DNA from 3 places in the Bacillus sp. GB_SG_008 genome. Region 1 is predicted to be linked to each of the others. Evidence: riboswitches for the same ligand, from Rfam matches in the RefSeq annotation. Region 1 holds a riboswitch; each other region holds the start of a gene.

Region 1 (11,269 bases):
CACCAATCGCAAACATCGGCCAAATCATCATACCAAGGTACACGTTAAACGATACAAGTTCCCCAATCGTTACCTCATTTTTAAATACTAAAAACGCTCCGTACACAAGGCCAATTAAATAACTTATCCCAACAAGCATTTTCACTGTCGGTTGAAAAAGTGAATCAATTTTTGCGACTTTCATATTCTTTGCATACACATCTGTTGTTAACGTATTAAATCGCTTCTCATCTTCTCTTTCCTGTACATAAGCGCGAATGACACGTACACCTGCAATCGACTCCAGCACTTTATCGTTCATATCTCCAAATGCATCTTGTGCAACTGTAAAGCGCTCGTGTAATCTCTTTCCATAAGCACTCACTGCATACGCCATAATCGGAAGCGGCAATAAAGCAGCGAATGTTAACTTCCAACTAATCGAAAAACCCATCATAAGCACAATTGTGAGCATATATAAACTCGAATCAACGAGCGTTAAAATACCAAATCCAGCTGTCATGGCAATTGCTTTTAAATCATTCGTTGCCCTTGCCATTAAATCACCTGTACGATTTCTTTGATAGAAAGTTGGCGTCATCTTCAGCAAATGCCCCATAAATTTGGAACGCATCGTTTTTTCAAGCACAAATGCGCCGCCGAATAAATGATATTGCCATACATAAGAAAGTACATAACCAACAGTTGTTGCTCCCAGTAACATCCACACATAATTCATAATCCCCGCGTTTGTTAAATCCCCAGCTTTTATATCATCAATCGCCAATCCAATTAGTTTTGGCGGAATAATCTCAACCACATTGACAATAAGTAAACAACAAATGGCAATGCTATACCTTTTCCAATGCGTTTTAAAAAACCATGTTAATTTTTGTAATACAGAAAACAATCTAACCTCTCCCTTCCTGTTGCTGTTTAAACATTGACTCATTATCCGCTATCCAGCGTCTCCGTTTTTACCATTCGCACCTCATACTTTTCCATCGTCATTCCTTCCTTTCTCCATTTCATTTATTATTGAAACTATACAAATGTATAGGAACAATCTAAAAAAAGAGACAAAAAAAGGCATACCGTCGCTTTGACGATATGCGAAAAACGCATAAAAGCGTACGTCACGACACACGCAACGTACGCTTTCCTTTTCAACTAAAAAGAAGCGTTATTTGTCCGTAGAGGTTGCGTGATGATATTTATTGTTTTCATTGTGTAAAACAACTGAGCCAGTCATATATACGATTACAATCATCACGCACACCTCCTTTTTCTTTTATTTTCCATTTTTAATTGTATAATTTTAAAGACTTTTCTGTCAATTGTTTTTTTATTTTTATGGAAAAAGATTATTAAGCAAAAGAACGTCCCCGAAATCGCTTTTAAAAATATTTCGTTTGGATTTTTTCAAACCTCATACAATCACCATATACCTCACTCTTACAAGTCACTATTTTTAGGAGGACTTAGCATGACAATTAGCATTTACTATTAAGCTCTAGTGTGGGTGCACAAGGTATTCGTAAAGGTCTTGAATCTATGACGCATGAAAAAATAACAAGATTAAATTTAATGTAAATCTATAAAGGTAAGTAAAAAACAGTTTCTACTTACCTTTATATTTTGTAAAAATAGTTACTAACACTACATTTTCTCATCACAAACTCTCTATCACTTTCATATATATATATTAACTTCTGATAGGGAGGTGGTGGTCACATGGCAACATTAAACGGCTTAGTAGAAGGTGACAAAATCCGCGTTTTCTCAGCAGGACGTGAAATCGATGGTCAAGGTGTTTTCCTTCGCTTCGAAGGAAACTTCCTAGTCTGGGTGGACAACCATGCTAATATAAATGTTACAAGTTTAGATACAATTAGCATTAGTAAAATTTCCTAATTACCTATAAAGAAAATATTCTAAATCCTTTTCACTAAAAGAAGATGAGTCTATATCAAAAGAGGTCATATAAAACCTTTTTGAATAGGCTCTTTTTTATAATACGTTTTACACTTTTTATATGACTAATGGTTAAATACAAAACATTAACCATAACAAATGGCTCTGTTCAGATTAGCGGACGCATAAGGTATTCGTAAGAATCTTGAATCTATGACACGTGAGAAAATAACAGTATTGAATGTAATGTAACTCTATAAAGGTGAGTAAAAAATAATTTCTACTCACCTCTATATTTTATAAAAATAGTTGCTAATACTACACTTCTCTCGCACACACTCTCTATCATTTTCATATATATATATTAACTTCTGATAGGGAGGTGGTGGTCACATGGCAACATTAAACGGCTTAGTAGAAGGCGACAAAATCCGCGTTTTTTCAGCTGGACGTGAAATTGACGGTCAAGGTGTTTTCATTCGCTTCGAAGGCAACTTCGTAGTCTGGGTGGATAGCAATGCTAATATAAACGTGACAAGCTTAGATACAATTAACATTCGTAAAGTTTCCTAATTGCTCATAAAGTGTTCTAACTCCTAGGACAAAAAAAGCAAAGTCTATTTCAAAAAGAGTTATTTAAACCCCTTTTTGAATAGACTCTTTTTTTATAATATTTTTTACACTTTTTATATGACTAATGGTTAGATTATAATCAACGTTAACCCAATATAACCATTCGTTTGTACACTCAATAAAGATCCCCTCTGTACGTGTCTCCCCATCAAATACTTCTATCTTATCTCCTAATGAAAAAAGAGGCGGCAATGCACTCTTTTCTGTTTTTTTACTTAAATTCTTACTTAAATTCTTTTGTGTATCATAGAGGAGTCTCATACATCGTTCTAAAGAAGCTGCGAGCTCTTCATTTTGCTTTTTTAACTTCTCTACTGCACTTGGCTCCTGGTGCCTATGAATTTCCTTCCCACATATAAAGCAGTTTCTCTTAAACCAGCTCTCCATTCACTATCCCTCTTTATCTCGCTATTTATGGACAGTAAAACTTCCACCAAATTTTTAAGGAAATAAAGTGAAACTTCCATCAGTGGGGGTTTTCTTCATCCCCCACTGATGGTTAGTTGAACCAATCGGGCTTTTACGGGCAGTTATCCCCACCTATCTTCTTTCCTTCTCTCTCAATCTTGAGGTGGGGGGCTTACTGCCCGCGAATAGCGGGATAAAGCTACCCGTAGTTCAACTAGCCGTCAGTAAGGGACGAAAAAAAACTTACTGATAGCATCTTTGCTTTATACCTCATTTCATATACATATTATATGATGCGAAGCCTTAAGTTGTTTCACTATCTTAAACATACCCTATTCTCACAATAATCTGATTATGTTTATTTGCATTGACGAATAAAAAGCCATTTGTTACCCTTGGTTATGTTAACTTTATACATAAATCCTCATTCGTATCTCGGTGAGGTAGAGGTTGCAATTATTAATAGTATGATTTAGGAGATGTGTGGCATCGCTGATCAAATCGGAAAGGAATAGTTGCCGAAGCAAGAAGCATCCACAGCGCTTTCTTGCTGGGCCTGCATTAAATAAGTGCAGGACTGTCACAGGCTTTTTGCTTGTGGAGAGCTATCGAGAGGTATGTCCGCGGGTTTCTTAATAAGATTGAAAAGCGCGTGAATATATACGCGTTTTTTTGTTTTGTTTGGAACTTCAAACACATACATATCTCCTCGCTTGACTTGGTTATACTAATTTTGGAGGTAGTTTCTATGCAGCAAAAAAAATGGGGCTTTTGGGTACTTACTGCATTTGTAGTTGGGAATATGGTTGGGGCAGGTATTTTTATGATTCCAAGTACATTAGCACAAACGGCCAGCCCTCTTGGTGTTACATTAGCTTGGTTAACAACAGGATTTGGCGTATTAATGCTAGCTCTTGTTTTCGGTAATTTAGCAATTCGTCGTCCTGATTTAACAACAGGTCCGCAAAGTCATGCTTACGCGCTCTTTTCTTCACAAAAAACAAAAAAAATGGCGGGTTTTAGCATCGTATGGGGCTACTGGGTTGCAAACTGGGCAAGCAACGTAGCCATCATTACATCATTTGCTGGCTATTTATCACTCTTTTTCCCAATTATGAAAGATACTCACGTATTGTTTTCAGTTGGAACTTTCAACATTGAAGTTGGAAAATTGATTACGTTCTCCATTTGCACCATTTTATTATGGGGTACCCATATGATTTTGGCAAATGGCGTAAATGGTGCCGGTAAATTAAACTTTTTAGCAACAGCAGCGAAAGTAACAGGATTCCTTCTCTTCATCATTGTTACATTATTTGCCTTCGAAGCTTCTAAACTTGGACAATGGTATACGCCAATCGTTGATAAAGAAGGCATTTCACACGGACTGCTATCGCAAATAAACTTAGCAGCCTTAACAACACTTTGGGCCTTCATTGGTGTCGAGTCGGCTGTATTATTATCAAACCGTGCTGTTTCACCAAAAACAGTAAAACGTGCAACTGTTACCGGCTTACTACTAACAGTTGGTATCTATTTAGGAATTACCATCTTAACAATGGGTGTTCTTCATATAGATAAACTACAAGCATCTGAACGACCATTAGCGGATGCATTAACTGCAGTAATGGGTCATAACGGCGGAAAATTAATGGCGTTGCTTGCACTTACTTCTCTATTTGGATCCATTCTTGGTTGGGTTTTATTAAGCTCAGAAGTACCGTATCAAGCAGCAAAAGAAGGATTCTTTCCATCCTTCTTCACAAAAACCAATAAAAAAGGAAGCCCGATTCATTCGCTTCGTTTAACAAATATTATGTCGCAAGTGTTCCTATTCTCAACACTATCCGGGTCAATTGCCCAGGCGTATACATTTGTTATTACCGTTTCAACACTTGCCTATTTAATCCCATATCTCGTTTCTCCAATCTTCCAGCTCAAGCTTGTTATCACAGGTGAAACATACGAAAATCAAAAGGGTTCTCGTATGGTGGATGGAATCATTGCTGCGATTGCTCTTATTTATGCACTATGGGTTATTAAAACTGGCTCTTCTGATATGAAAACATTCCTGCTTGGCATTGGATTATTTTTAGTTGGATTTGCTTTCTATCCATTAATGAAACGTGACGAGAAAAAAGAAAAACAAAACGAGCAAGTTGCCTAGCTAAAGGTAACTTGCTTTTTTATCTTGTTAACGGGTAGCAAGAGAAACACTACCCTGCTTATAATAAAGTGAAAGTTCCATCAGTGGGGGTTCTTCCTCCCCCACTGATGGTTAGTTGAACCAATCGGGCTTTTACGAGCAGTTATCTCCCACCTATCTTCTTCGCTTTTCTCTGCATCTTGAGGTGGGGATTTTACTGCCCGTTAAAGCGGGATAAAACAAAGGAGTGATCTCAGTGACAATCGAAACACTTTGGAATGACCGTTTTCAGCAACATCTACAAAAAATCACGATGTACTTTGCGCGTATTGCAAGCGGGCTTATCTATAGCTTCCTTCTACTTCTTTGTGTAGGCGGCTATTATTATGCAAAATTTCTTCGTTCATTTCCATCTGAGTCTGTTGCATTAACCATTGTGACGGTTTTACTTACAATTGCACTCACTCGTTCTCCAATTCGTACATTTTTACAAAAACCAGATATCCTATATCTATTGCCAATAGAAGAAAAACTCGCATATTATTTTAAACGCTCTCTTTTGTACAGTTATATCATTCAGCTCTTTCCATTATTATGCGTAGTACTCATCATTACACCTCTCGCGCAGCAATCGTTACATACAACTCCTGCTTTTTTATGCGGAGCCTTTGTCATTCTTGCTTTTATAAAGTGGTGGAATATGTATTTGCATTGGACATATAGAGGAACCGAATCTATTTCACACTGGTTGCTTATCAGGATATTCTGTAATGCAGCCATTACATATACAATGTTTCAATTCACTTCCATTATGATTGTAGGAAGTATACTACTTTTCATAACGCTCTTATTTTTATATACGATTAATAAACGAAAACGGCACATTCATTGGGAATATTTAATAGAGCAAGAAGAAAAAATGGATATGCGCTTTTATCAGTTTATTCATTTCTTTACAGATGTGCCGCAAATAAAACAGCAAGTAAAACAAAGAAAATGGCTGACTGTTTGGATTGAAAGACTACTGTATCAAAAGCGATCTCCTTTTTTATATTTGTATAGTTTATCCTTTTTGCGCGCGAACGGTTACCTTGGCATCTACATACGATTGACTGTAGTAGGATGCATTGTTTTATACTACAGTCCTACGTTCATCGGAAAAGGAATCATTGCGTTATGTATCCTATACATAACCGCTTTACAACTTCGCGCCCTTTGGAATTATTTTTCGGGAAATAGTATTGTAGCATTATATCCAGTTTCACTTAAAGAACGAAAACGCGCTTTTATTACGCTTGTATTTCTAGTAACGATCGTGCAGCTAACGTTCTTTTCAATTATGGTTCTACTTAGTACTGGTTATCTCTTATTTACGTTATTACTACTAGTTGGAAGTATACTGTTTATTCATTTGATTGTTCTAAAAAAAGCAAAAACATATATTTCTACTTCATAAGTCAAATGATTTACGAAATTCCCCATTCTTATTTAAATCAGCTATATGGCTACTATCGCAAGACTGCGCATAGTAGTCTTTTTCTATTTTTCTAGGCACCAATTCCATAAAACCTTCATATAGATAAGAACAAATTGATCCCCCAAGGGAATGGGAAGAGAAAAGTTCAGTGGGAGTTGGAGGCTCACTAACTGATAAAGTGAAACTACCATCAGTGGACAGTTTTTTCATCTCCCACTGATGGAAAGCTCTCACCAATCGGGCGCATGCCAGCAGTTATCCCTCACCTATCTTCCTCGCTTCTCCCTGAATCTTGAGGCGGGGGTCTTACTGCCCGTTAATGCGGGATAAAATTTCCACTTTATTCTTTGGAGGTTTTCCTATGCATTGGTTATCCATTTTACTTATCGGAATCGGAGCAAACTTAGATAATTTAGGGATTGGTTTATCTCTTGGAATGAAAAAAGTGCACATTACAGCAATGGCTAATCTCTTTATTGCTATTATTTCTATGTTTGCGGTATATCTTTCCGTTGTAGCCGGTTCATTCATTTCGCAATATATATCTAAAGATGCCGCAAATATAAGCGGTAGCATTCTTCTTATTAGTCTAGGTGCATGGACTATCTTATCAGAATATCTATCACGTCCTTCTCCTGTGCTTCAAAATCCAGAGCAAGCAGACAAAGATGAGAATAATACAATTTCTTGGAAAGAATCTTTTTACTTAGGAATTATTTTATCTCTCAATTGCATTACGATGGGTTTTGGTGGTGGAATGAGTGGACTTTCCCCAATTTGGACTGCAGTATCTGTTGGATTCTTTTCATTCATTTCCATCATGATTGGTTCGCATTCTGGATATAAGCTGTCACAAACATTCATTGGCAAATACTCAAATGTTTTATCCGGCCTTTTACTCATTGTAATTGGTGCATATGAATTTTTTGCATGACCAAAAAATAAAAAGAATCCATTTTGGTCAAAATGGATTCTTTTTATTTCGAACATTGCCGAAGGATCTTTATCCCTCATTAACGGGCAGTAAAGGATGGAGAAGATCGAGAAGAAAACTGCCCGTAAAAGCCTGATTGGTTCAACTAACCATCAGTGAGAAAAGCGTCACTGATGGAAGTTTCACTTTATTTTCTGTCGAAGCGCCGATATATTTGGTTAAACTTATTTAGTAGCAGTAGTCGGAAGCAAGGAGTAAACATTCGTATCATACGGCACATTATTTTGATACATATAATTTCTAAGAACGCCTTCATTCTGAAAGCCTAGTTTTGTTAGTAATACATTAGATGCTTTATTTTCTGTAAAAACAACCGCTCCAATACGAGTTAATTCAAGCTCATGAAATCCATATGATATAACTTTTAAAGCAGCTTCAGTGGCATACCTTTTTCCCCAATGTTCAGGTAAAAGTGCATAAGCGATTTCAGCTCTCTTATGTTCGGAAGACCAGTCATGAAATCCAATCGTTCCAATAATCCCTTCTGTTTCTTTTATTTCAATTCCCCATTTTATTCCTCGTTTTTCTTTGTAGTTATTAAAAAAATTCCTAATTATATTTTTCACCTGTTCTAGATCTGTTAATGGATTTTGCCCATAGTAACGTAATACATCCTCATTCGAAAAGCAATTCAATATCCCTTGTGCATCATCTTCTATTAGCTCTCTCAAGATTAGTCTTTCTGTTTCTAGTATAGGAAACATTCTCCCACTCCTTTTTATCTGCCTTCAACATCTGCATGTATCACTTTAGAATTAGCGCTTCTATTTTTGTGTGCTACACTTATCACGATATAGTTTATCCATTAAACCTCCCCATCAAAATCGTATTATAGTAATTCCCATCCGATAGCATTTTGTCATTTTTCAAGATACCCTCTACTTCAAAACCGTATCTTTCATAAAGGCTTTTAGCTTTCTCGTTCGTTTCAAGAACATACAAAGTGATTTTCTTAATTCCATGTAAGTCTGCCCAATTGACAGATTCTTTTAAAAGGTTCTTTCCAATGCCATATCCCCAATATTCTTGTAATATGCAGACACCAAATTCTACTTTATGAGATGTTCTTTTCAATTTGTTCCCTTCACACCTTGAAAAACCTACAATTCTTCCATTCACTTCGGCTACTAAAAATAGATTACTAACACTGTCTGTATCCTCTTTAATGATCTTTTTAAAACCAGCTTCATCTATGTATGCTTCACCTTTTTCTCTATCTAAATTTTCTGTTTCGCCATCTATTTGTAATCGTACTTCAGATAATTTTTTTGCATCTTCTTCCATTGCAGACCTAATCATATAACGTGTATTACGACTATAAAATTCTTTTGGGCTAATCTTCATTACAATTACCTCCTATCCTAACTATTTAACTCTTTTTAAGAAAGCTACTTGTCTCCAAAACAAGCAGCTTTCTCACTAGACTTACCCTATCTTCTCTACCTTCTTCTCTTGACGATGATACATATCGACTGCTTTCTTAAATAAGAGAATGCTGCTTATCCCTATCAAACAGAACAATATACTCATTCCCCAAGAGGCAACGATTGAACCAATCATAATGCCAAGTGTTCCTACCATCTTCGCAATTTGAAACACCATACCATTAATGGCCATATATGAACTTCTTGCATCATCCCTCGCCATATCTGCCCGAATAGATTGGCTGACTGGCACATACATCATCTCTCCAATTGTTTGGAACAAACCTGCTAGTAATAGAATCCATAAACTATTACTTGCTCCAAATAGCGTAAATCCAATCGTATATATAAATAAGCCTGTATAAAGTACTTTCTGGTCCTGAAAGCGATTCATGATTTTCACAACAAGAGCTGAAAATAAAACAACTAATACTGTATTCTCAGTAGAAATCCAGCTCAGCATTCGAATACCTGTTAAATCAAAGTGATTTCCGTTCCATAGTGAAAATGTCAATGTCTCAAATTCTTTCTGCAGACGAACTCCGATATAGTTATTAATTTGAAACTCTAATGATAATGCGCATATGCTTGCCAAGCACAATACGATAAATGCTCGGTCTTTTACGACAACTCGGTAATTGTTTACCATATCCTGCAAAACATTTTTCTTTTCTACTTTCTTTTGAACTACATATACTTCTTCCATATAAACTGTAATTAAATACAGTGTTAATAATGCAATACCTGTCAGTAGCATAAATAGTTGGAATCGGTAGTGTTCAAAAAGAAGTCCTCCGAAAATTGCACCAATGGCGATAGATAAATTGATTGCCCAGTAATTAATGCTGTACATCATTTTTCGATTTTCCGGTGTACTTACATCAATTAACATTGCCTCTGTTGCTGGATTCATCACGCCAGAACCGATGCTGTTTATAAGTAAAAAGACAAATGTGAGCCAAGCTGAATCTATATACTCTGAGTTCACAACCCCCATGCAAGCAATAGAGACTACTTGAATTACCTGTCCAATAATCATAACCTTTTTCCGCCCTAATGTATCGGCAATATAACCTCCATATAAGCCAACGATAAGTGATGCAATTACATTTAATAACAATAAGAACCCCGCTAATACTGCTCCTAATTTTACGGAAAAATAAATCGCCATAAATGGAAAAATCATCGTTCCTACCGTACGAGTTAAAAAGGATGTAATAATTCTAATTTTAATGTTGCGATGCATAGACCAAAATCCCATCTGTTTCCTCCTCCTTCTGTTTCTTCATTTTACTTTGAAAAAGTGGAAGAAAAAGGTTAAAATATTCTGAAGAGTTTCCCCTTTTAGAAAAAGGAGATGTATAACATGAAAATTATGGACCACTATATTCGACTAAGACTTTCCTTTCCAAATGAACAACATATTCAAAATAGTCTCCAAGAATTGGCTGCCGTTCTATTTTGCAGTACAAAAAATGTGAAGATTTTACTAAAAAAAATGAGTGAAGAAAAACTGATTGAATGGATACCAGGAAGAGGCCGTGGAAATAAAACGGAAATTCACTTTCTTCATACATTTGTAGAAGCGATTTTACCGCATGTTGAAGAACTTTTAAGAAATGAGAAGTTAACAGAAGTATTTCTTTTACTGAAAGAACCACTGCCTTTCTTACTTAAAGAAAAAATAGAAGAACGATTAAATACTTATTTTGGATATACAACTTCAGACGATCTGTATGATGTGTTAAAAATTCCATATAAACGAAAATTACTGCCGATTGATCCAGCATTTGCTGCTGTGACTACAGAAAGTCATCTTATTAGCCAAATCGTTGATACATTAGTGAGATATAACGAAAAAACAGACGAAATCGAGCCGCACTTGGCACATACTTGGGAAGTAAGCGATGATCAACTTACGTGGACATTCTATTTACGAAAAGGCATTCGCTTTCATCACGGAAAAACATTATCAGGAAAAGATGTTATCTTCTCCTTTGAAAGGCTGCAAAGCATTCAATCTCCTTTTGACTGGTTGACTGAGGAAATCGAAAAAATGGTAAGCCCCTCTCCCCTGCAGGTTATCTTTCATTTACGAAAACCAAATCGTTTTTTTCTGCATTACGTAAGTTCAGTACAATTGTCTATTTTACCGCACGACGTAGTTGTACAAAATCATCATTATATCGGTACAGGGCCTTTCAAAATCAGAAGCTTTACTGAAGATAATATTGTTTTAGAGGCATTTTCCGATTATTTTAAAGAGCGGGCACTAATCGATCGTATTGAATTTT
Region 2 (11,269 bases), on a different contig from region 1:
GGGGATAACTGCCCGTAAAAGCCCGATTGGTTCAACTAGCCATCAGTGGGAGATGAAAAAACTCTCCACTAATGGAAGTTTCACTTTATTACTTCACAATTGATGAAAAAAACGTTTTTTTAAGTAATAAAGTAAACATCGCAACAAATACAGCTAAAAACCTTTAATACATCCAGTCTTTCTTTACTAAAGGAGGCTTGAGTTTGAGAAAAAGAAAAAAGGAGAACACATGACTAATATGTGTTCTCCTTTATTTTAGGGATATTTTTGATGTAGGTCTTGATAACCTCTCCATCCCTTGCTTCATTTAATTTACTGATACGAGAGGCTCAATTTTTGCCATAAATGATTCATGAAGTGCTTCCACACTTTTTACTAAGTTAAGGCGACCAATAACAACAGATACTTTAATTTCAGATGTACTTACCATTTTAATATGAATATTTTCTTCTTGTAACGTTGAGAACATTTTAGCAGCTACACCTGGATTAGATACCATGCCCGATCCAACAATTGATACTTTCGCTAAATGGTTTTCATATTCTACAGATTCATAGTGCATAGTTTCGTGATTTTCTTCTAATACCGCTAGTGTTTCCTTTAAGTCATTTGAATGAATAGAGAAGGATAAATGTACAGTTCCTTCATTTGTAATACTTTGAATAATAATATCTACATTAATATGAGCGCTTGCTAATGTAGAGAAGATTGTGGAAAGACCATCTGGTTGTAAACCTTTAATTGTTACGCGTGTAATATTGTCTTCAAATGCAATGCCTTTTACGATTGATTGTTGTTCCATGTTACATTCTCCCCTTACGATTGTTCCGTTTTCTCGTTCCATACTTGAGCGAACTTCTAATATAACGTTATGATTTTTCGCGAATTCTACTGCTCTTGGATGAAGCACACCAGCACCTAGGTTTGCGAGTTCTAGCATTTCATCATAGGAAATTTCATCTAATTTGTAAGCGTCTTTTACAACGCGTGGATCAGTTGTGTAAACACCTGTTACATCCGTATAAATATCACATTTTTTTGCTTGTAATGCTGCAGCTAATGCGACTGCAGTTGTATCAGACCCGCCGCGGCCGAGCGTCGTAATTTCTTGTTCTGCACTTAATCCTTGGAAACCAGCTACAACGACAATTGATCCTTTTTGTAAATGAGATTGAATACGATCTGTATCAATGTCGGTAATTCTTGCGCTGCCGTGTACAGATTCGGTTGTAATACCTGCTTGCCAGCCTGTTAGTGAAATTGCAGCATAACCTTTCGCTTGCAGAGCCATTGTTAATAAAGAAATTGAAATTTGTTCACCTGTTGTAAGTAGCATGTCCATTTCTCGTTTACTAGGTTGATCTGTGATGCCAGCAGCTAAAGATACTAATTCATCTGTATTATGTCCCATCGCGGAAACGACCGCTACAATTCCATGTCCTCTTTCATATTCTTCAATGACTAAATCCGCAACATGTTGAATACGTTCGATACTTCCAACGGATGTACCTCCAAATTTTTGAACAATAATTTCCATCATGAGAGCCCACTTTCAATTTAATATTGGTTAATAAATTAGGAAGAATGTTGTTAAACATAAGATGGGAAATATAGATCCCTTTCATTCCTGTAAGTTACCGAAAGCAAATAAAAAAACACCATCTCAAATAGGTGAGGATGGTGCTGTTACAGGAAAAAGGAAACAGAAAACGGAGCTAATAAAAAAACCGCCAAAAAAGAAGACGATCATAAAGAAACATGATCTCTCTTTTTTGTAGATAGCTCTTCATATATACACCGCTGTATATATGACAGTTCTGTTTCTATTCGAAAACAGCCCCAATTCATATGCTCAGAGAAACATATAAATTTCGGCAACTTTTCCTTTCTTCTAAGCTCATGGACAATCTCTGTGTCTCCTTTAGAATACTCATAAAAGTTGCAACCTCTATCTCACGTCGTTCGGCGAGAGTGATTGGTTGTATGAAGTTGTTGGTAACATTTGTTCCATAGTAATCAAAATGGTGAGAGAAATCAAGTGGGTTATAAAAATTCAGAAAATTAAATCTATTATAATATGAAATGAAAATGATATAAAATATGTTTAAAAGAAGAAGTTATAACAATATTTTGAAAATATATTAATTATATTATACGGATGGAGCAGTGTGGATGAAAAAACAAAAACCTATTTATGTGCAAACTGAAATAGAAACAACAATGAATGAACTTTGGAAATATACACAAGATCCAAAGATACATACAGAATGGGATGCGCGGTTTACAGAAATATCGTATTTAGAGAGAAAGGAAGGCGAACCGCAGCGTTTTTTATATAAAACAAAAATTGGTTTTGGACTTGAAATTGCTGGAGAAGGAGAATCAATAGGAGAACTACAAAAAGAAGATGGGGGACGAATCTCTTCACTGAACTTTTGGACAGACAGTAAGCTTTCGTTGATTACGGTAGGAAGAGGCTATTGGAAGTATACACCGAATGGGAACAAGATTCGCTTTGAAACGCAGTATGATTATGAAACAAGGTTTGGAAATATAGGGGGATTTATAGATTCATACATATTTCGTCCGTTATTAGGATGGGCAACTGCATGGAGTTTTGATGCTTTAAAACTGTGGTTAGAAAAAGGATTTCATCCACGTTTATTATTGAAAAGAGCTGTTACGTACTATTTTGTTTGCTTTTTACTTTCTTTTGTGTGGATTTATCAAGGACTTATTCCGAAAGTTTTATATACTCACCCGGAAGAGGTACGAATGCTTTCTAGTCTTATTGGTGCAACTGATAATGTTGCATGGATTATTAAAATGATTGGCTTTTTGGAAATCGTGTTTGGAATCGCATGGTTGATACCTTTCCAAAAGAAGAAATTGTTTTTCATTCATATTATTATACTATTGGCATTGACAGCTGCAGCAGGATTCACAAATATTGATAGTTTTATACAACCTTTTAATCCAATTACTTTAAACATCATGCTAATTGGATTCTCAATAATCGGTTATGTAAATAGTAATAATTTACCGCAAGCAAAACATTGTAAAAGAAGCAGAAAGGGGTGAGAATTTGTCTTCCATTTACGAAACATTATTAGGAGAATCCTATCATCAGTTACATCCAAAATTACAGAAACGTTATGCAATTACAGAAAAATATAGTTTTGTAGGAGAAGGAAGGATGGATGAAATTACAGAAGGCTCAGTTGCTGTAAGAATGTTTTTAAAAGTAGCAGCAAGATTCCGGATGTTCTTTTCAGAAAGAGGGGAAGAAGTACCGTTTATCATTCAGAATACTGCAGAGAAAGATAGTAGAGGAGAGGTATTTGTAAGATGGAATCGGATGTTTCTATTTGGTGAAAAAAAGCGTTATTTTAATGCTGTTATGTATTTGAATGATAAACAAGATGAAATTGTCGATTATTTCGGTGAACCACATTTGCTCGTATCGACGCTTGCGTTTCATGTTGATGCAAAAGGAGCGATTTATATTTCATCAAAAAAACAATGGTTCTACTTATGTGGAATGAAAATTCCATTGCCAAGGTTTTTATATGGAGAGGCAAAGATTATAGAAAGTTATGATGATGAATTAGATTGTTATCGGATTTATGTACAAGTGCAAAATCCGATATTAGGGCCGCTTTTCTCTTATAAGGGGACGTTTAGAGAAAGGGATGTAAATATATGCGAAATATAATAATCGGTCTCCTCTGTTATGTCATTTTTCTCATTTTAGAGTGGCCAAAGTTACATCCTGTTGAATCGATTATATTATTGTCAATTCTTCTATTTATCCCGATGGCGTTTTCTATTGTAGATAAGAGAAAAAGAGATGGAGATGAATTATTCTGTTACAAACTTGCAGTATTTATTTATCCAATTGCAGCGATAAGTGCGATGCTTGCTTTTGTAACAAACCATTTTCTATTTGCGATAATTTGGTTCATATATACGGGTATTGTAGCATTATTTGGTGTATGTAGATTATTAGAAAGAGGATGGAAACCGCTAGAAGAAACAGCGATTGATAGTGGATTTATGTATTTATTTTTAGGCGGCTTTTGGTTCTTTGTTTCTGTAGCAAACATACCAATTATGCAGTTTAGTTCAGATATCGTCTTACTCACAGCAGCTCATTTTCATTACTCTGCTTTTCTACTTCCTTTATCTGCGGGTTTGCTAGGGAGAAAGCAACAAAAGAAAAGTAAATTATATACGATTGTTATGTTTATTATCATCATCTCTCCGATGACAGTTGCCATTGGCATTACCTATTCGAGAATATTCGAGTTTTTTGCGGTGCTACTCTATCTTATTTCGCTCTATGTTTACGGCATTTTTGTATGGAAAACAAAATTTACATCTATAAGTGCGAAAGTTCTTCTTATCATTTCGTCTAGTACACTTATGGTGACTATTCTTTTCTCTCTTTTATACTCATACGGGAATTTCAGAGGAATGATGACTATTTCGATTGTACAAATGGTTTGGATTCATGGGGTTGTAAACGGAATTGGCGTGGCATTACCTGCTTGTATGGGGTGGATGATCGAAAAGAATGATCCGAAATACATTCATTATGGAAAAACAATGAGTCGTATTAAAGGAAAGATGAAAATTGGAGAGAATGTTTTATTGGAAAATAAGCTAATAGAGAAGAACGAATATACAGGTCTTATAAATAAAATGATAGATTTTCATAGTAAACAGTTTAATCCAAAAAGTGTATCACCGCTCATTATTGATTTTTATGAGAACACGAAAAACTATGAATTAAAAGCAACTATTTATTGGTCACGTTGGTTTCAAACATTTGCCTTTCTTTATGAAAAAATAAGTCGACGTGTGCAGCAAATTCATTTAGGAATGGGAAATCGGTTAGAGGTTATGCATGGAGAGATTGTCTCTATAAAAGATGAAAAAGACGGTAGAAATGATGTCAGAGCATGGATTCGGAAAAACGAACAGAAAGAAACAATCTTTGTCGCGCTCTACTCTCAGCATGAACATACTGGAGAAACATACATGAATATTGCGCTGCCATTACCATATGCGAATATGACTGGAATGTTAAAACTGCGTAATGATAAGAAAAATCTTATCATTACGAGTCGGTTACGGAACAGTACAAAAGGGGATGAGGGGATTTATTTACATAGCCGCTTTTTTACGATTCGCTTACCGTTAGCTGAAACGTTTGTGATAAGAGAGAAGGATAAAATCACGTTAACAGCACATCATCAAATGTGGATGTTTGGTGTGAAGTTTCTTGAGATTGATTATGAAATAGAAAAAACGATTGCTCGAAAATAGCAATCGTTTTTTTATTGCTAGATAATACGATATAAAATACAAAAATTAATAAAATTTGAATCTTTAGAAAATGATCACATTTAAATGTTATAATGGAATGCGGTATTGTTTTATTTTAGGCAAGGAGGGGACATATGCAAGGAGAGATAGAGATACAAGAACAAAAAAATTCAAATTATATAAGTAATTTATTATTACCTATTACAAAATCACGTCATTTTACTTTTTTATGGATCGGGCAGCTCTTTTCAGTTCTTGGAAGTTCTATTACAATGGTTATTCTTCCGGTGGTTGTATATACATTAACAGGCTCGACAGTCGTTATGGGGATGACAATGACGATGTATATGTTTCCAAACGTACTTATTTTACCATTTTCAGGATTAATTGTAGATCGTATTAATCGTGTTAAATTGATGTTATTTACTGATATTGTTCGAGGGATATTAATGATAATGCTAGCAATTCTCATGTTTACTGATACTTTAACGATCCATATTTTATATGTATTAGTAGCAATGTATGGTCTTATGGAAGGATTATTTCAACCAGCCTATTCAGCAGTTCGAGCAAGAGTGTTTGTGCCGGAAATTCGGAATGCAGCAAACGCCTTAACGCAGATGAGCAGCCAAGGTGTACGTTTAATTGGTCCGGCACTTGGGGGTCTCATTGTCTCCATCGCATCAGCAGGTATCGGTTTTGGATTAGATGCATTGACTTATTTGCTTTCTTTTATATGTTTACTATTTTTGAGGGATTTGACAGCAAAAAAAGTGCAAGACAGGGCAGATAATAAAGTGAACCTAAAAAAAGATTTCATTGAAGGAATTGTAGTATTAAAAAGCCATCCATGGTTATGGATTACAATTTTAGCATTTTCGTTTATTAATATTTGTCACGCGGGTATTGTAGTCATCTTAATTCCTTGGTTATTTAATATTCATCATCACTTTGAACCTTTTGTTTACGGCCTCGGAATGGCATTTTCTGGCGGGGGTGCTGTTGTTGCTGCTCTTGTTTTTGGAGGGAAACAGAAGTGGCATAAACGTGGTTTATTGGCGTATGGTGGTGTTTTAATTAGTGGATTGGCGCTCTTAATAATGCCTTTTGTCTCATGGACACCAGCATTAATTGGATTAATGGCTATTGAAGGGTTTGGCATTATGATTTTCGGTTTAATTTGGGAAACGAGTTTGCAAGAACTTGTGCCGGAAGAAGCGTTTGGTAGAGTTGTTAGTCTCGATATGCTTGGGTCCTTTGCGCTATTACCGTTAGGGTATTTGATAGTTGGATGGTTGGCCAATATAATTGGTGGTATTTTGACTATCATCATTTTAGCGATTGCGGCTATTGTAGTGGTCCTGTCTGCTTTATCTGTTCCGAGTATTCGTCAGTTTGATTGATGTTTGTTTATATGCCCTTTCTAATTAAAATGATTAACAAAGAAGAAGTGCATCATCATGTAGTACCTTTAATGGGAAGTATGTAAAGTAGAAGGAATTCACCTGAGGAGAATGATAATTTAATATTTTTGTTGAGTAATGAATATAGTCTTAGCTGTTTTTATTCCTATTAAATAAGAGGAGGTTCTTATGCAAAAATATATACTTCTAGCAAAGTTTAATCGTGAAGGAAATGTAAATATAAAAAATATTAGTGAACGTTTTTCTAATTTACATAAGAACTATGAACGATTCGGTGGACGTATTTTAACTGCTTATGCCATTGTAGGTGAATACGATATGGTTATCACTTTTGAAGCACCTGACATATTAGCAGTAAAGAAAATTGATTTAGCGGGCAAATTACCAGGGATGGTGGAAACGAAGATTTTTCCACTATTGGATATGGGCGAATTTCAGCAACTAGTAACAGAAATCTAACTTGTTAGATATGATGTTTTTTCAAGAACGACTAAGTTGGTTTACATTTTCTATATTGGCTTCTTGTATTGTTAGGATTACGAGTTCTTTATGCTGAGTGAAGCCAATATTCCTTATGAAGAAATTTTAAAAGATTAACTAAGTAAGTAACATGTATGGATTTATTATAGAGGCGCCTCTCTGCATAGTGAGAGGTGTCTTATTTTTTGCTTTGAACAGTATGTAAATTTATCCAGAATTAACTAGGAGTAAGCGCCTTATCTCAAGATTGAGAGAAAACAAAGCAGATAGGTAGAAGGTGAGTACCTGTAACCCGCTCTATTCAAAGTTTCACGAAAAATTACAAATAAGTTTGAAAAATTCTCACAAAACCTTCACATATGTTCGATATATTAAAAATCGGAATTATAATCTTACATGTTTATACGAAAAGGGAAGAGCAAGTATCATTTAGGGGGAAAACAGAACATGTTTGCAAAACGACAAACGATAAATCATTCTGCAGAAAAGTATGCAGCTCAGTCGGAAGTTTCAAAAGCGCAATCTTTATATCGAGCTGTATGGCGCTGGCATTTTTATGCTGGTATTATCTTTGCGCCTTTTGTAATCTTATTGACAATAACGGGTATTATCTATTTATTTAAACCGCAAATTGAAAACATTATATACAAAGATTATTACTATGTACAGGCTGCAAAAGAAAAATTGACTGCTGAAGAACAAATAGAAGCAGTCAAAAAAGCGTATCCCGATGCTTCCGTTATAAAGTACAAGCCATCCTTTGTATCAGATCGTTCAGCAGAAGTAGGAATTACAAATAAGGAAGGTGCAATGACGGTATTTGTAAATCCACACAATGGAAGAATTTTAGGGGATTTAAAGAACGAAGAGAAATTCATGAGCGAAGTGGAGCGGATGCATGGCGAGCTTATGATTGGAACGACAGGAGATCGTATTGTAGAAATGGCTGCCTGTTGGGCAATGATTTTGTTGATTACCGGTTTATATTTATGGTGGCCGCGCAATAAAAAATCAATCTTTGGTACATTGATTCCAAGATTCACTAAAGGAAAACGGACGATGTTACGTGACTTACACTCCGTTCCGGCTTTCTGGTTCTCACTGTTCATTTCTATATTCATAATGACGGGACTTCCTTGGTCCGGGTTATGGGGAGATTATATTAATAAAATCGCAACGACTACAGAAACGGGATACCCAACAGGACTATGGGACGGTAATTTGCCGCAGTCGACTGTTCCGTCTAAAGCGGTGGCGGATGTACCTTGGGCAGCAGAAAAATTACCAGTTCCGGAGTCTAAGGGAAATAAAGCAGCCTCTCTTACAGTGGCAGACATTATGAAAATAGCAGAAAAAAATCATTTAGAGGATGGATATTCAATCACATTCCCTAAGGGAGAAAAAGGTGTGTATACAGTTTCCGTTAAGCCTGATAAACCGGAAGGGGAAGCAACTTTGCACATCGATCAGTACAGCGGCAAAATATTGGCAGATTTACGTTTTGCGGATTATGGAATATTGGCTAAAGCGATTTCTATCGGGATTGCGCTGCATGAAGGGCATTATTTTGGCCTAGCAAATCAGTTGTTGGATCTTGTAATCTGTCTTGTATTAATCGGAATTGCTGTAACAGGTTGCATGATGTGGTGGAAACGCAAGCCGTCTGGTACATTAGGTGCGCCTTCTTTGCCGAAGAATTTCAAATTAATGAAAGGTGTAGTAGTTCTTATTATCATACTGGGGATTTTATTCCCGCTAGTGGGCATTTCGTTGCTTGCGGCTTTGGCGCTTGATTGGCTAGTAATAAAGAGAGTGCCAGCTTTGAAAAAATGGTTTGGTTAATATAGGTTAGATTATTGATAAGGTAAGGGGAAGGATATGAAAAAGAAAATCTTTTTATACACAGTAATGAGTGCTTTATTAATACTTGGTGTATACCTATATATAGATCATAATAAAACACAAGAAACAAAAGCTATATCTACGCCGCCTTGTCATATCAACAAGTAGAGTACAGAAAATAGTGAATCATTTTAAGGGAAAATAAGAAAGCCCACTTGCATTTGCAAGTCGGGTTTTTTATTTATCCCGCATTAATGGACAGTAAGACCCCCACCTCAAAATTCAGAGGGAAGCAAAGAAAATAGGTGGGGGATAACTGCCCGTAAAAGCCCGATTGGTTCAACTAACCATCAGTGTAGGAGGAAAAAAATCCACTGATGGAAGTTTCACTTTATAAAAGTTTTTTTGAAAAAACTTTTTTGACCCCCTTAAAAATAATGTTCCTTACGAAATAATTATAGGTGGAAGCTTATTTTATGTGTGAAGTCTATGAAAAACAAAATTGAGCGACAACTACGGCGTATGTAGTATATAAATTTTACGCATATACGGGTCTGTATAAATAGAAATTCATTTCTACTAAAAATACTGGAAACCGTATTAGAAAGGGAGATTCAACTTGAAGGAATTTACTGTTTGCTATACTTTGGATAATGATATTAAAAGAGAAAAAATAATAAAAGGATTAGATGTTAAAAAGGAAGAGGTTATACAAGAAGTTTTAGAAAAGATAGAACACGACAAGTTTTTTGTTGCGAAAAGTGACGAAGGAGCTTATATAATAAATTCTTATTTAGTACGTTATGTACGCGTTATAGATGAGAAAGTGTTAGGCCAAATATAATACTCATAATTTAGTAGATAGTAAGCTAACAAAAGGGCTTACTTAATATGGTCTGCAACTTTCATAAATAAACGAAGCGTAGGAGAGAAGAATAATGTCAGAAACGTATCGTTCTCGTGAGGAACGAAAACAAATAAAGAAAGAACAACAAGGAAGTGGAAAGTCCTCCCCAAAAGGATCATTTTTGAAAAAGATCTTACTTGTTTGCTTGCTGATTGGCATCAGTTTAGTAGGAGCAGGAGTCGTTATTTTCTTTTATATGATTAAGGATGCTCCCGAAATAGAGGCTTCAAAATTGGTGGACCCACTATCGACGAAGTTTTATGATAAAGACGGAAAATTTATCTATGAATATGGAAAGGAAAAACGAACAAAAATCACGTATGATCAAGTTCCAAAAGTGTTGGAACAGGCATTCATTGCTACAGAAGATTCTCATTTTTATGAACACCATGGTATAGACATAAAACGAACGAGTAAAGCAATTTTCGAAAACTTGACTGGGGACTTCGGATCTCAGGGCGGAAGTACCATTACACAGCAAGTTATTAAAAACTCATTTTTGTCTCCTGAAAAAACGTTAAAACGAAAAGTACAGGAATGGTACTTGGCGTATAAGTTGGAGCAAAAATATTCCAAGCATGATATTTTAACAATGTACTTGAACAAAATTAATCTTGGAAACCGCTCTTACGGCGTTGCTGCCGCAGCCAAAAATTACTACGGTATTGAAGCGAATGATTTGAAAAAATTGACCCTTCCGCAGGCTGCTATGTTGGCAGGACTACCGCAAAGTCCGAATAACTACGATCCGTCTAAACCGGAAAACGAAGAAGCAGCGACAAAGCGCCGTAACCTTGTCTTAAAATCTATGCATAGACAAGGATATATCACAGAGCAACAAATGCAGGATGCAATGAAGGTTCCGGTAACGAAAGGTATTGTTCCGAAAACCAATCAAGAAGGTATGCCGTATGAAGCGTTTTTGGATGCTGCAACAAAAGAAGTTGAAGACAAGTTAAAAGACGTCAATATCGGTACGGATGGTCTTCAAATTTATACGACACTCGACCCGAAAGCACAGCAGTATGCCGATAAAATCATGAATACGCAAGATATTGTGAGTTATCCGAACGACCGTTTCCAGGCAGCTTTTACGTTTATGGATTCGAAAACGGGTGAAGTGCGTGCCATTGGAAGTGGCCGCAATGAATATAAAGCAACATTTCGAGGAAATAATTTCGCTATTGATATAAACCGTCAACCAGGTTCGACGTTTAAACCAATCTTTGATTATGGTCCGGCGATTGAAAATTTAAAATGGTCAACGTACCACCAACTTGTGGAC
Region 3 (11,269 bases), on a different contig from region 1:
CGGTAAACATTGCTTGTGGATTTCATGCTGGTGATCCTTTAGTTATGCATAGTACTGTTGCAAAAGCGCTAGAACACAATGTTTCAATAGGTGCACATCCAGGTTTACCAGATCTTATTGGTTTTGGAAGAAGAATGATGCATGTTTCATCAGATGAAGTGCACGATTATATGATTTATCAGATCGGGGCATTAGATGGATTTATTCGTGCATTGGGTGGAAAAATGAATCATGTTAAACCGCACGGTGCGCTCTATAATCTAGCAGCAGTAAATTCAGAAATCGCAGATGCTATTGCAAAAGCTATTTATAAAGTAAATCCAGATCTTCTTTTATTTGGATTAGCAAGTAGTGAATTTTTGCGTGCAGGAGAAAAATATAATCTTCGTGTTGTACAAGAGGTATTTGCAGATCGAACATATCAAAGTAATGGGACCTTAACAAATCGTGCAGAATCGAATGCATTGATTACAAATAAAGAAGATGCGATAAGACAAGTATTGCAAATGGTACAGAAAGGTAATGTTCAAGCTGTTGATGGGACTATCGTTTCAATTGCAGCGCATACAATTTGTATTCATGGGGATGGCGTGCATGCTGTTGATTATGCGAAAAGCATTTACAATGCACTGCAGCAAGCACAAATTAACATTTGTGCACCGTAACACGTAAAAAAGATAGGGGGGTTATATATGGTGAAATTGATTGGAATTTTACTTGTAGCAGTTGGTTTTTTATTTCGATTTAATACATTGTTAGTTGTTATGGTAGCTGGAATTGTAACAGGGATGGTATCCGGTATGTCATTTCACGAAGTGATAAGTTTATTTGGAAAATTCTTTATAGAAAATCGATATATGTCCATGCCAATTTTATTGACACTTCCGGTTATTGGAATTTTAGAGCGTTACGGATTGAAAGAACGAGCAGAAGCACTGATTACAAAATCAAAAGGAGCAACGACGGGACGCGTTCTTCTATCGTATTTTACTATTCGCGAAGCAACTGCAGCGATTGGGCTTAACATTGGAGGACATGCGCAAGCAGTAAGACCACTTGTTGCACCGATGGCGGAAGGGGCAGCGCAGGCTCGTTACGGAAAACTTCCAGAGAAGTTAAAAGAAAAAATTAAAGCGTCCGCAGCGGCTGCAGAAAATACAGCGTGGTTCTTTGGAGAAGATATTTTTATTGCAACAGGTGCTATTTTATTAATGAAAGGATTTTTTGATTCTGTCGGCATGCATGTTGGTGTGTGGGATATGGCACTTTGGGGAATTCCAACAGCAATTTCTGCATTTATTGTAAGTTGGATTCGTTTTCGTCAAATTGATAGACATATAGACGACGTTATGAAACAAGAAGCGAATCAAAATAAGGAGGCGATGTAGCGTGAAATTAATTACACTTGATACAATTTATTATCTACTTGGTATTATTGTTGCTTTTATTGCAATTCGTGTTGCTTTTGATCGTCAACATCCGAACCGTTTTGGTTCTAGTTTGTTTTGGGCGTTGTTTGCTATTACATTTTTATTTGGAAATATTATTCCCTCGTTTTATGTCGGTTGTCTCGTTTTAGTTATGGTTATTTTAGCATCATTAAACCAAGTAACAAAATCAAATGAACAAGAAGCACCAGTAGAAGAGCGTGTAAAACATGCCGCAAAATTAGGAAATAAAATTTTCATGCCAGCTATATTAATCCCTTTGTTTACTATTATCGGAACGCTCACTCTTGGGAAACTCAAGTTTGGAGATATATTTGTTGTGGATCCTGAAAAAGTAACACTAATTGCACTAGCATTAGGTGCATTAGTTGCCCTTGCTTTTGCGATGGCTATTACAAAAGCAAAAGTGACAGAGCCAGTACAAGAAGGGAGCCGTTTACTACAAGCGGTCGGATGGGCCGTTATTTTACCACAAATGCTTGCTGCTCTTGGCGGTATATTTGCTAAGTCTGGAGTTGGACAGGTAGTGGCGGATTTAGTTGGACAAGTATTGCCGACTGAATATCCATTCGTGGCTGTCATGGCATATTGCTTAGGAATGATGTTATTTACAATGGTAATGGGAAATGCGTTCGCTGCTTTTGCTGTTATTACAGGGGGGATTGGTTTGCCTCTTATTGTTCAAATGCACGGAGGAAACCCAGCAATTATGGCAGCGCTTGGTATGTTTGCTGGTTATTGCGGTACATTGTTAACGCCGATGGCTGCTAACTTTAACATTGTTCCGGCAATGTTGTTAGAGCTTAAAGATAAAAATGCTGTTATTAAAGCGCAAGCGCCAGTTGCCGTCGCTATTTTTATAATTAACATGCTTGTTATGTACGTACTTGTATATCGATTTTAAAGGAGGGAGGATTGATGAAAAAAATTTTATTAACAGGATTTGAACCATTTGGAGGAGAAAAAATCAATCCTGCTTGGGAAGTTGCTAAACAACTTGATCAAAAGAGAATAGGTGAATATACAATCGTTAGTAAACAAATTCCTACTGTTTTTCACACATCCTTACAAATGTTAGAATTTTATATTGATGAAGTAGATCCAGCTCTTGTGGTGTGTATTGGACAAGCAGGGGGACGTTCCGATATTACAGTGGAGCGCGTTGCAATTAATGTAGATGATGCAAGAATTCCTGATAATAAAGGAAATCGGCCGATTGATATACCAGTGATTGAGGATGGTCCAGTGGCGTATTGGTCAACACTTCCCATAAAAGCAATTGTGAAGCAACTTCGTGAAGGGGGAATTCCAGCATCTGTTTCCCAAACAGCAGGGACGTTTGTCTGTAATCATCTTTTTTACGGACTTATGCACATATTAGCAAAACAGAAAGATCATATTTCTGGTGGTTTTGTACATATTCCGTTTTTACCAGAACAGGCGAGTGCATATCCTGGACAACCGAGCATGTCGCTTTCTAACATTACAAAAGGAATAGAGCTTTTAATACAAACAGCTTTGGAAGTAGAAATAGATATAGTAGTAGCAGAAGGTACAACGCATTAAGAGAAAATTTCCAAGTTGCTGCATATGCCTGTTATAATGAAAGAAGAAATATACATAGAGGTGAATGTTGTGCAGCATTATGGAGAAGTGCGTTCTATCATTGACAATGCTAAGAAAATTACGGTGTTAACTGGAGCGGGTGCAAGTACAGAAAGTGGGATACCAGACTTTCGATCAGCAAACGGTTTGTATGCGGATGCAAATGTAGAAATGTATTTATCAAGAGGATATTATAATCGAAACCCGAAAGATTTTTGGAAACATTATAAAGCAATCTTTCAAATTGAAACATTTCATCAATATAAACCGAACAAAGGACATACGTTTATTGCGCAGTTAGAAGAAAACGGAAAAGATGTTGTTGTTTTAACACAAAATATTGATGGACTTCATCAACTGGGCGGGAGTAAACGTGTCATTGATTTACATGGTACACTGCAATCTGCTCATTGTCCAAAGTGTCGTACGAAATATAACTTACAATATATGATTGAACATGAAGTACCGCGTTGTGAGAAGTGTAATTTCATTTTAAATCCTGATGTTGTGTTATATGGAGACACATTGCCTCAATTTCAAACAGCCGTTGAACGCTTGTATGAAACAGATGTATTACTTGTTATGGGAACATCATTAAAAGTACAGCCTGTAGCATCATTCCCGCAAATAGCAAAACGAGAGATAGGGGCAACGACGATCCTTATTAATGACGAGCGGACAGGACAAGAACCGTATTTTGATTATACGTTTCATGAAACAATAGGAGAATTTGTGGATGGATTTTTAGCAGGTGGAGCAGACAAAGCAGAGTAAATGAAACTAAAGCTAAAGAAGTTTATGCCAAAGTGGTTTTAAAGGGATATATAGTGCCCAACTAGCGAATGTATTAACCTAAGAGAATAAGAAGCAGTAACAAGTAACGCATGGTTGTTTCTTTTATCCATGCGTTACTTGTTCTTTTATTTAGGAATCAATATACAATAAGAGAGTTGCTTATTATGAAAATCGAGTTTTTTATCCCGTAAAAGTCCGATTGGTTCAACTAGCCATCAGTGGGGGATGAAAAAAACCCTACTGATGGAAGTTTCACTTTATATTATTTTTTTAGCGATAAACCATAAACAATCGTTTCACTTGGTGTTGTAATTTTAAAGCCTGTGCTGTAATCTAGCGTCATTGTATTTCCGATATAATCTTTTGTGAAGTCATCGATTTGAATAACAAGCTGTTCGTCTTCAAATACGACATCTTTTGCATGATATTCATCGACAATTAAATCGATATTCACATAGACAGTACAAGTGTTGCCTATACTTCCTTTTACTCTAATAATTGTTTTACCTTCGTTTTGTAATTGTTGCAGTTTTTCTTTTGCTGTATTTGTAACACGAATATTCATGTAATCCCTTCCTTTTCTTAAATTCTCATTCTATTATGGCAAAAATATAATAAACCGGCTACTCGGACACATAAGAAAACCTATCAACTTTTGTTGATAGGTTGTTATTTTTAAAGCTCACATTTATCTAGTGGAATAACTTTTGTTTTCTTTGTAAATTTATAACCTAACCAAAGTATTAAGAAAAGAGGTAAACCAATATATGAAACGAGTACACCGTTCCAATCAATAGATTTTCCCATAAATGCACCGTAGTTTTGACCAAGAATAACGATTAAACATAATACAAATGCAAAGATTGGACCGAATGGGAACCATTTTGCTTTATAGGGTAAGTCATTTAAGTCTTTTCCTTGTGCAGTGTATGCTTTGCGGAAACGGTAGTGACTAATTGCAATTCCGATCCAAGCGATGAAGCCTGACATACCAGAAGCATTTAAGAGCCATACATAGACCACACCATCACCGAAGAAAGAAGCTAAGAAAGCAACACATCCAACTAATGATGTTGCAATCAATGCATTTACAGGTATACCACGACTATTTAGTTTTCCTAAAAATTTAGGTGCTTTACCTTGGTTTGCTAAATCCCAAAGCATACGTGCTGATGCATACATACCAGAGTTACCAGCAGACAGAACAGCTGTTAAAATAACGGCGTTCATTACTGATGCCGCAAAGGCAACACCTGCTTTCTCGAATACAAGTGTAAATGGACTTACTGTTACATCACTTGCTGCAAGGCTTTTGTCTGTATATGGAATGAGTAAACCAATTACAAGAATTGCTAAAATATAGAACAGTAGAATTCGCCAAAAGATGCTGCGAATTGCTTTTGGAATATTACGTTGTGGATCTTCAGTTTCACCAGCCGCAACCCCTAATAATTCTGTTCCTTGGAATGAGAATCCAGCTGCCATAAATACACCAATGATTGCCATGAAGCCACCGTTAAACGGTGCATCTGCAACTGTGAAGTTTTTGAAACCAACAGGATCTCCGCCCATAATACCGAAAATCATAAGAAAACCGACAATTAAAAAGGCGATAACAGTTACAACCTTAATAAGTGCAAACCAATATTCAGCTTCCCCAAACCCTTTTACAGACATATAATTTAAAAGAAACATAATAGCTAAACAAATAGCACTCCAAATAAGGGAAGGTGTATTTGGGAACCAAAACTTCATAATTAATGTAACTGCAGAGAGTTCAGCAGCAATCGTGATGGCCCAGTTATACCAGTAGTTCCAACCTAATGCAAATCCAAGAGCTGGATCGACAAATCTTGTTGCGTATGTGCTAAATGATCCAGCTACAGGCATGTACGATGCTAATTCTGCTAAACTTGTCATTAAAAAATATACCATAATACCAATTGCAGCATAGGCGACGAGAGCACCGCCAGGACCAGCTGAGTGGACAACACCACCGCTTGCTAGGAATAAACCTGTTCCAATTGTACCACCAAGTGAAATCATTGTAAGATGGCGGGATTTCAATCCGCGTTTTAGTTCGTTATTTGTTTGTGCAGATTGATTTGTAGACGTAGAGGTAACTTTTGTAGTTGCGCTGTTCATTTTCAACACTCCTTTTCTTGTAAGATAGGAAGGAGCGGGGGGAATTAAAAAAAACCGCCAAAGGACTTTAGCGGAGCATTTCAAAAATAGCCACCCCATCATACCTTCCGTTAAGATAGCGCCCCACGTTTACACGGTAACTTTGTAAACGTGACAGTTCTGTTCCTATTCGAAAACAGCCCCAGCATATACTTCCAGAGAAGAAGTATAAACTTCGGCAGCTTTTCCTTTCATTCGGAGTTATTGACGTTCTCTGCGTCTCGTCCGGATTACTAATAAAAGCCGCAACCTCTACCTCATCGGATTGATGAGGATTTTTTCTATTGCTATGATTTTTAATATATCGCAATTGTAATGAGTTTCTGAGAATATTGCAAGGATTTTTTTGTAGAAAAAAAGCGAAAAAGAATGGCTATTTTAGAAAAGCGCTTTCAAAATTCATCCCGGTCCTAAAAAATATGTAATAAGTAACCTCTTGATGAAAAAGGTTATACAATAGTTTCGCATTGTGTTTCAAAAAATCCTTTAAAATTTACAGAAAATTGAGACAAATAAATTTCGACAAAATATATTGTAGAAGAGGAGACTAAAAGAAAACAAGCTTCCCTTTATGGGGAAACTTGTTTTTGTTTGTTATATACAATTTTTTTGTTTGTCTGTTGTGATTGATTACGAGTCGTAATAATCAGTGCAATTGTAACGACAAGACCTGTCACAATATAAGCAAGAAAAATTACGCTTTGATTTACTTTAAAAGTTGTTAATAGCGTACGGATATTGGTGAAAATAATGAGTCCTCCGACAAGAACTCCAAGTAAATGAGAAGGAACAATTCGTACTAGCCACGCAGCAATTGGTGCTGCAATGATACCACCAAGCATAAGAGCAAACACCCAAAACCAACTGACTTGTTCCCATCCAAGAGAAATGAAAAATCCAAGTGTGGCAGCTAATGAAACAGGAAATTCACTCGTATCTACAGAACCGACAACTTTTCTTGCTTCATTACCGCGTGCAAGTAAAACAGGAGTAGTAATTGGGCCCCAACCGCCACCGCCTGTTGAATCTACAAAACCTGCAAAAAGGCCAAGTGGGATTAATTGCTTACCAGACAGGCGTTTATTATTTGTTTGAACAACTTGTTTTTGTAAAATAAATCTTAATAAGATATATACACCTAATACGAATAAAAATACTGAAATATATGGTTTAATTAAATTTCCTGGTAAGTTACTTAAAAAGCAAGCACCTACAAAAGCGCCAATTGCACCCGGTAATGTCAGTCTTGAAACGGTATATTTATCGACATTTCCAAAGCGGATATGTGAAATACCAGATGCGGCAGTTGTAACAACTTCGGCTAAATGAACAGATGCTGAAGCGACCGCCGGTGCAATTCCAAACATGAGTAGTAATGAGGAAGATGTTACCCCATAAGCCATTCCCAAAGCTCCATCAATGAGTTGAGCAAAAAAACCAATGATGGCAAAGATAATTAATTTTTGCATGTTTAATACCTCCGTTTATAATAAAGTGAAATTACCATCAAGGACTGATGGTTAATTGAATCAATCGGGCTCTTACGGGCAATAATCCCCCATCTATCTCTTTTGTCTTCTCAAAATCTTAAGGTGGGGTCTTGCTGCCCAAAAGTAGCGGGATAAAATAAAAAAGGCTCCTTTCTCTAGTGAGAAAAGAGCCTTTGGTTTTCCAATCAGCTTTATCATATTCTAATTTTTTTTATTATAATACATATTAATCATATAAATCAACTATGTTTTAAATAAAATTTTGAATTGCCAGAAATAAACGAAAAGTAATACACTAAAAAGGATAAAGGTAAGGATGGTGAGGAGATGTTACAGTTTGATCATCTTGTTCACGTAATTCAATGCTCTCCAGCTGAAGCAATAAAACAAATGAAGATACTCGGATTTCATACAGTTCAAGGAGGAGAGCATACGAATTGGGGAACATATAATAGCTTATGTTATTTTGATTTGGCATATATTGAGTTTTTAGCAGTTCAGAACAAAGAAGCTGCAAACAGAGCAGAGAACCCTCTCATTCAGCAAACTGTTCGTAAGTTGCAAATGGGGGAAGGGATGCTTCAAGTTGCACTGCGTACAGAACATATAGAAGAACTTGCTAAGAAATTCTCTGAAAAGGGATTTCATATAAATGGTCCGCTGGAGGGAAAACGTTTAAGAGATGATGGAACTCTATTAAGCTGGAAAATGCTATTTATTGAACAGGAAGCTGATGAACCTAGATTACCGTTTTTTATTGAGTGGGGTGAATCGGATGAAAAAAGAAGAGCAGATTTACAGAAAAAAGGAGTGATTTCATTTCATGACAATAATGTAACTGGAATGAAAAAGGTATTCTATACTGTTAATAATGTAAATGAAACAAGCAAACTATGGAAAGAGTTATTGCAAATAGAAATGAGTACGCCAAAAATAGATAAGGAGTGGAATGCTGTATTTCGAAGTTTTTCTCTTGGGAAAATAACAATTCAACTTTGTGAACCAATAGGGAATGGAGTAGTTCAGAATCAATTACAGAACTGCGGGGAGGTACCATTTGCTGTAGAGTTTCAAGGCGACAAGGAGAATACGAGTGTATATCAGATATCGAATGGTATGTACATATTTTAAGAGGAACCAAGGTGAACGAAGTAATAAAGCAATTAGCAGAGCATACAAATTGGCCGGCAATTGTCCAAACAAAATTTTGGTATAAATCGAAAGGCTTCCAATCGTAATGTTGGAAGCCTTTACGAATAACAAAAGTTGATTGCTTTTTGAAGTCGAAAGATCCCTTCAGTAATATAATTTATATTTACTTTTCCATATGATAGACGAATATAATCATCTTTTGCACCAAAAATACTGCCGGGCATAAAGGCCACTTGTTGTTTTAAACTTTGCATAATAAGTTGTTTCTCTTGAATAGGTTGTTTTAATTTTCCCCATATGTAAATTCCGCCTGTTGGTATAGAAAATGAGAGTTCTTTCTGAAGTGAGCATTGCAGTGCGTCTGCTAATATATTTCTTTTTTGTAATAGTTCATAGCGTAACTGTTGTAAATGTGTTTCAAATGGAACTGTTTCAAAAAATTGTTGTATAAGCCATTGCGGAAAAATACTTAAACCTAATTCCATTTGATGCCGTGCATCTGATAATCGTTCAACAACAGACTGCGGAGCAACGAGCCAGCCGATTCGTAATCCTGGTGCTATCATTTTAGACAGAGAATGAACATAAATGACTGTTCCGTTTGTATCAATTGATTTTAAAGTTGAACATGTTTGTTCTTTATTTTCTAATGTTAATAAGCTAGAAGGGTCATCTTCAACAATTGGAATTCGTAAATCGGCACATAAAGATAGAAGTGTTTCCCTTCTTTTGGGATGAAGGAGTGTCCCTGTTGGATTTTGATAATTGGGATTTAAGAAAATCATTTTAATCCGGTGCTTTCGATAAAGTTCGTATACATCGTCTGGATGAATGCCATGTTCATCAACAGGTAATGGAAAAATACGAATGCCAGCCGATTGGAAAAGGGGCAAGGAATAGCAATGCGACGGACTTTCAAATGCGACTGCATCGCCTGGATTTAATAAACATTGCACAATAAGGTGCAGTGCTTGCTGCGCACCGGAAGTAATCATAATCGATTGTTCAGTTGCATCAATTTGTAAATGCTCCTTCATATATTTAGCTACAATTTTTCGTAAAGGAAGGTAGCCTTGTGGATGATCATAGCTTAATGATTGTGTTAACGGTTGTTCGCGTAAAATTGCTTGTAATTGCTGATGAGGAAACAAATCACATCCAAGTTCACCGTTTGCAAAATCAATGATATTTTCATTTTGCTGCACTTGCTCACGAATGTAGCGAAGGAGTGGTAAGTTAGGCAAAAATGTCCCACCTTCCACAAAACCGCTCCAATTCGGTGCGAATTTCGGCGATACACCCCACATCTGTGTACTGACCCTTGTGCCTTTTCCAGTTGTACTTTCAACAATTCCCATTGCACGTAGTTCATTATAGGCCGTTGTAATTGTACTTCGATTTACTTGAAGCTGCTCTGCTAGCTTGCGCTCTGAAGGGAGAAAACTTCCTGGTGGAAGCTCTCCGTACATAATACGCCTTTCAATATAATCAACAACTTGTTGATAGATCGGGATTTTACTATCTAAATCTAACTTCCATTTCATTTGTAACGTCTCCTTGTTCCTTCATTATCACCATTATAGCAAATTGGCTGGGTGAAAAAACAGCCAATTGGATGGTGTTGCATTGGGCCAATTTTACTATGCTAAATGAGGGAAGGGGAGATTTGGATGAAACGAAGGCAAATGGAATGGCTCCTGATGTTAGTTGCTTTAGTATGGGGAGCAAACTATACGATAGGAAAATACGGAGTGACATATATGTCATCCATTCAATTTAATAGTATGCGCTTTTTAATTGCATCGCCAATATTACTACTTATTACTTTTATTATGGAACGTTCATTACGTATAGAGAGGAAAGACTGGCTGAGACTTTTGGTGGTTGGTATTGTAGGGACAACTTTATATCAAACGCTGTTTATGCTTTCAGTAAAATATACCTCTGCGACGAATGCTTCATTATTAATTGCAATGTCTCCAATCTTTACTGGGATTTTAGCTGTATTGCATAAACAAGAACGTTTTTCTCTGAAAATACAAATCGGATCTATGCTTTCTTTTGGCGGGGCAGCGCTTGTGCTATTGACAGGGCATACGAATCAGTCTACATATGAATACGCATGGCTTGGAAATATAATTGGATTGGTTGCGTCGATTGCATGGGGCTGGTATCCAATTCTTGCTCAGCCGCTTATTACGAAATATTCTGCGATGCGAGTAACCGCTTGGTCAACGTTATTAGGAATTGTTCCGCTTGTTTTATACTGCATTATGAATGTAGACTCCTTAACATGGCCGAGTGATATGCTAAGTTGGGGGTCGTTAGGATATTCTATTGTATTTGCAACGATTTTTGGACTTGCAATGTGGTACGTTGGGATTAGTAAAATTGGTTCAACAAAAGTAATGGTGTATATGTATCTTGTTCCATTATTCGCGGTTATATTTGCAGCTGTAACGATAGGCGAACAGGTGAACATCATGCAATTGTTTGGTGGGTTTGTTATTTTTGCTGGGTTATACGTTGTGAAAAAAGGAACAGTGAAAAAGCCAGCGCTCAATTTTAAAAAGGTAAGTTAGTATGAAAATGACC

The links. Region 1 has a riboswitch for lysine ahead of ACTDJC_RS20245 (amino acid permease). Riboswitches for the same ligand answer to the same signal wherever they lie in the genome.
Region 2: linked by a shared signal. The riboswitch ahead of ACTDJC_RS07995 (aspartate kinase) and the one ahead of ACTDJC_RS20245 (amino acid permease) in region 1 are both predicted to bind lysine.
Region 3: linked by a shared signal. The riboswitch ahead of ACTDJC_RS15860 (amino acid permease) and the one ahead of ACTDJC_RS20245 (amino acid permease) in region 1 are both predicted to bind lysine.

What each region holds. Positions count from the first base shown of each region.
Region 1 covers NZ_JBPZSK010000011.1:19,512-30,780, forward strand. The annotation lists gene ACTDJC_RS20225 (ABC transporter ATP-binding protein) at 1-889, opposite strand, end outside; gene ACTDJC_RS20230 (hypothetical protein) at 1,714-1,893, shown strand; gene ACTDJC_RS20235 (hypothetical protein) at 2,287-2,466, shown strand; gene ACTDJC_RS20240 (hypothetical protein) at 2,530-2,913, opposite strand; lysine riboswitch at 3,371-3,550, shown strand; gene ACTDJC_RS20245 (amino acid permease) at 3,683-5,101, shown strand; gene ACTDJC_RS20250 (ABC transporter permease) at 5,337-6,536, shown strand; gene ACTDJC_RS20255 (manganese efflux pump) at 6,919-7,491, shown strand; gene ACTDJC_RS20260 (GNAT family N-acetyltransferase) at 7,716-8,255, opposite strand; gene ACTDJC_RS20265 (N-acetyltransferase family protein) at 8,350-8,895, opposite strand; gene ACTDJC_RS20270 (MDR family MFS transporter) at 8,977-10,236, opposite strand; gene ACTDJC_RS20275 (ABC transporter substrate-binding protein) at 10,342-11,269, shown strand, end outside.
Region 2 covers NZ_JBPZSK010000003.1:43,950-55,218, reverse strand. The annotation lists gene ACTDJC_RS07995 (aspartate kinase) at 308-1,537, opposite strand; lysine riboswitch at 1,772-1,959, opposite strand; gene ACTDJC_RS07990 (DoxX-like family protein) at 2,173-3,081, shown strand; gene ACTDJC_RS07985 (DUF4166 domain-containing protein) at 3,086-3,715, shown strand; gene ACTDJC_RS07980 (YndJ family protein) at 3,703-5,331, shown strand; gene ACTDJC_RS07975 (MFS transporter) at 5,466-6,734, shown strand; gene ACTDJC_RS07970 (GYD domain-containing protein) at 6,924-7,214, shown strand; gene ACTDJC_RS07965 (PepSY-associated TM helix domain-containing protein) at 7,683-9,077, shown strand; gene ACTDJC_RS07960 (hypothetical protein) at 9,697-9,921, shown strand; gene ACTDJC_RS07955 (transglycosylase domain-containing protein) at 10,016-11,269, shown strand, end outside.
Region 3 covers NZ_JBPZSK010000005.1:409,145-420,413, forward strand. The annotation lists gene pxpA (5-oxoprolinase subunit PxpA) at 1-665, shown strand, start outside; gene ACTDJC_RS15835 (DUF969 domain-containing protein) at 693-1,388, shown strand; gene ACTDJC_RS15840 (DUF979 domain-containing protein) at 1,390-2,352, shown strand; gene pcp (pyroglutamyl-peptidase I) at 2,367-3,014, shown strand; gene ACTDJC_RS15850 (NAD-dependent protein deacylase) at 3,084-3,827, shown strand; gene ACTDJC_RS15855 (iron-sulfur cluster biosynthesis family protein) at 4,111-4,413, opposite strand; gene ACTDJC_RS15860 (amino acid permease) at 4,524-5,993, opposite strand; lysine riboswitch at 6,102-6,295, opposite strand; gene ACTDJC_RS15865 (sulfite exporter TauE/SafE family protein) at 6,602-7,501, opposite strand; gene ACTDJC_RS15870 (VOC family protein) at 7,850-8,653, shown strand; gene pdxR (MocR-like pyridoxine biosynthesis transcription factor PdxR) at 8,773-10,218, opposite strand; gene ACTDJC_RS15880 (DMT family transporter) at 10,345-11,256, shown strand.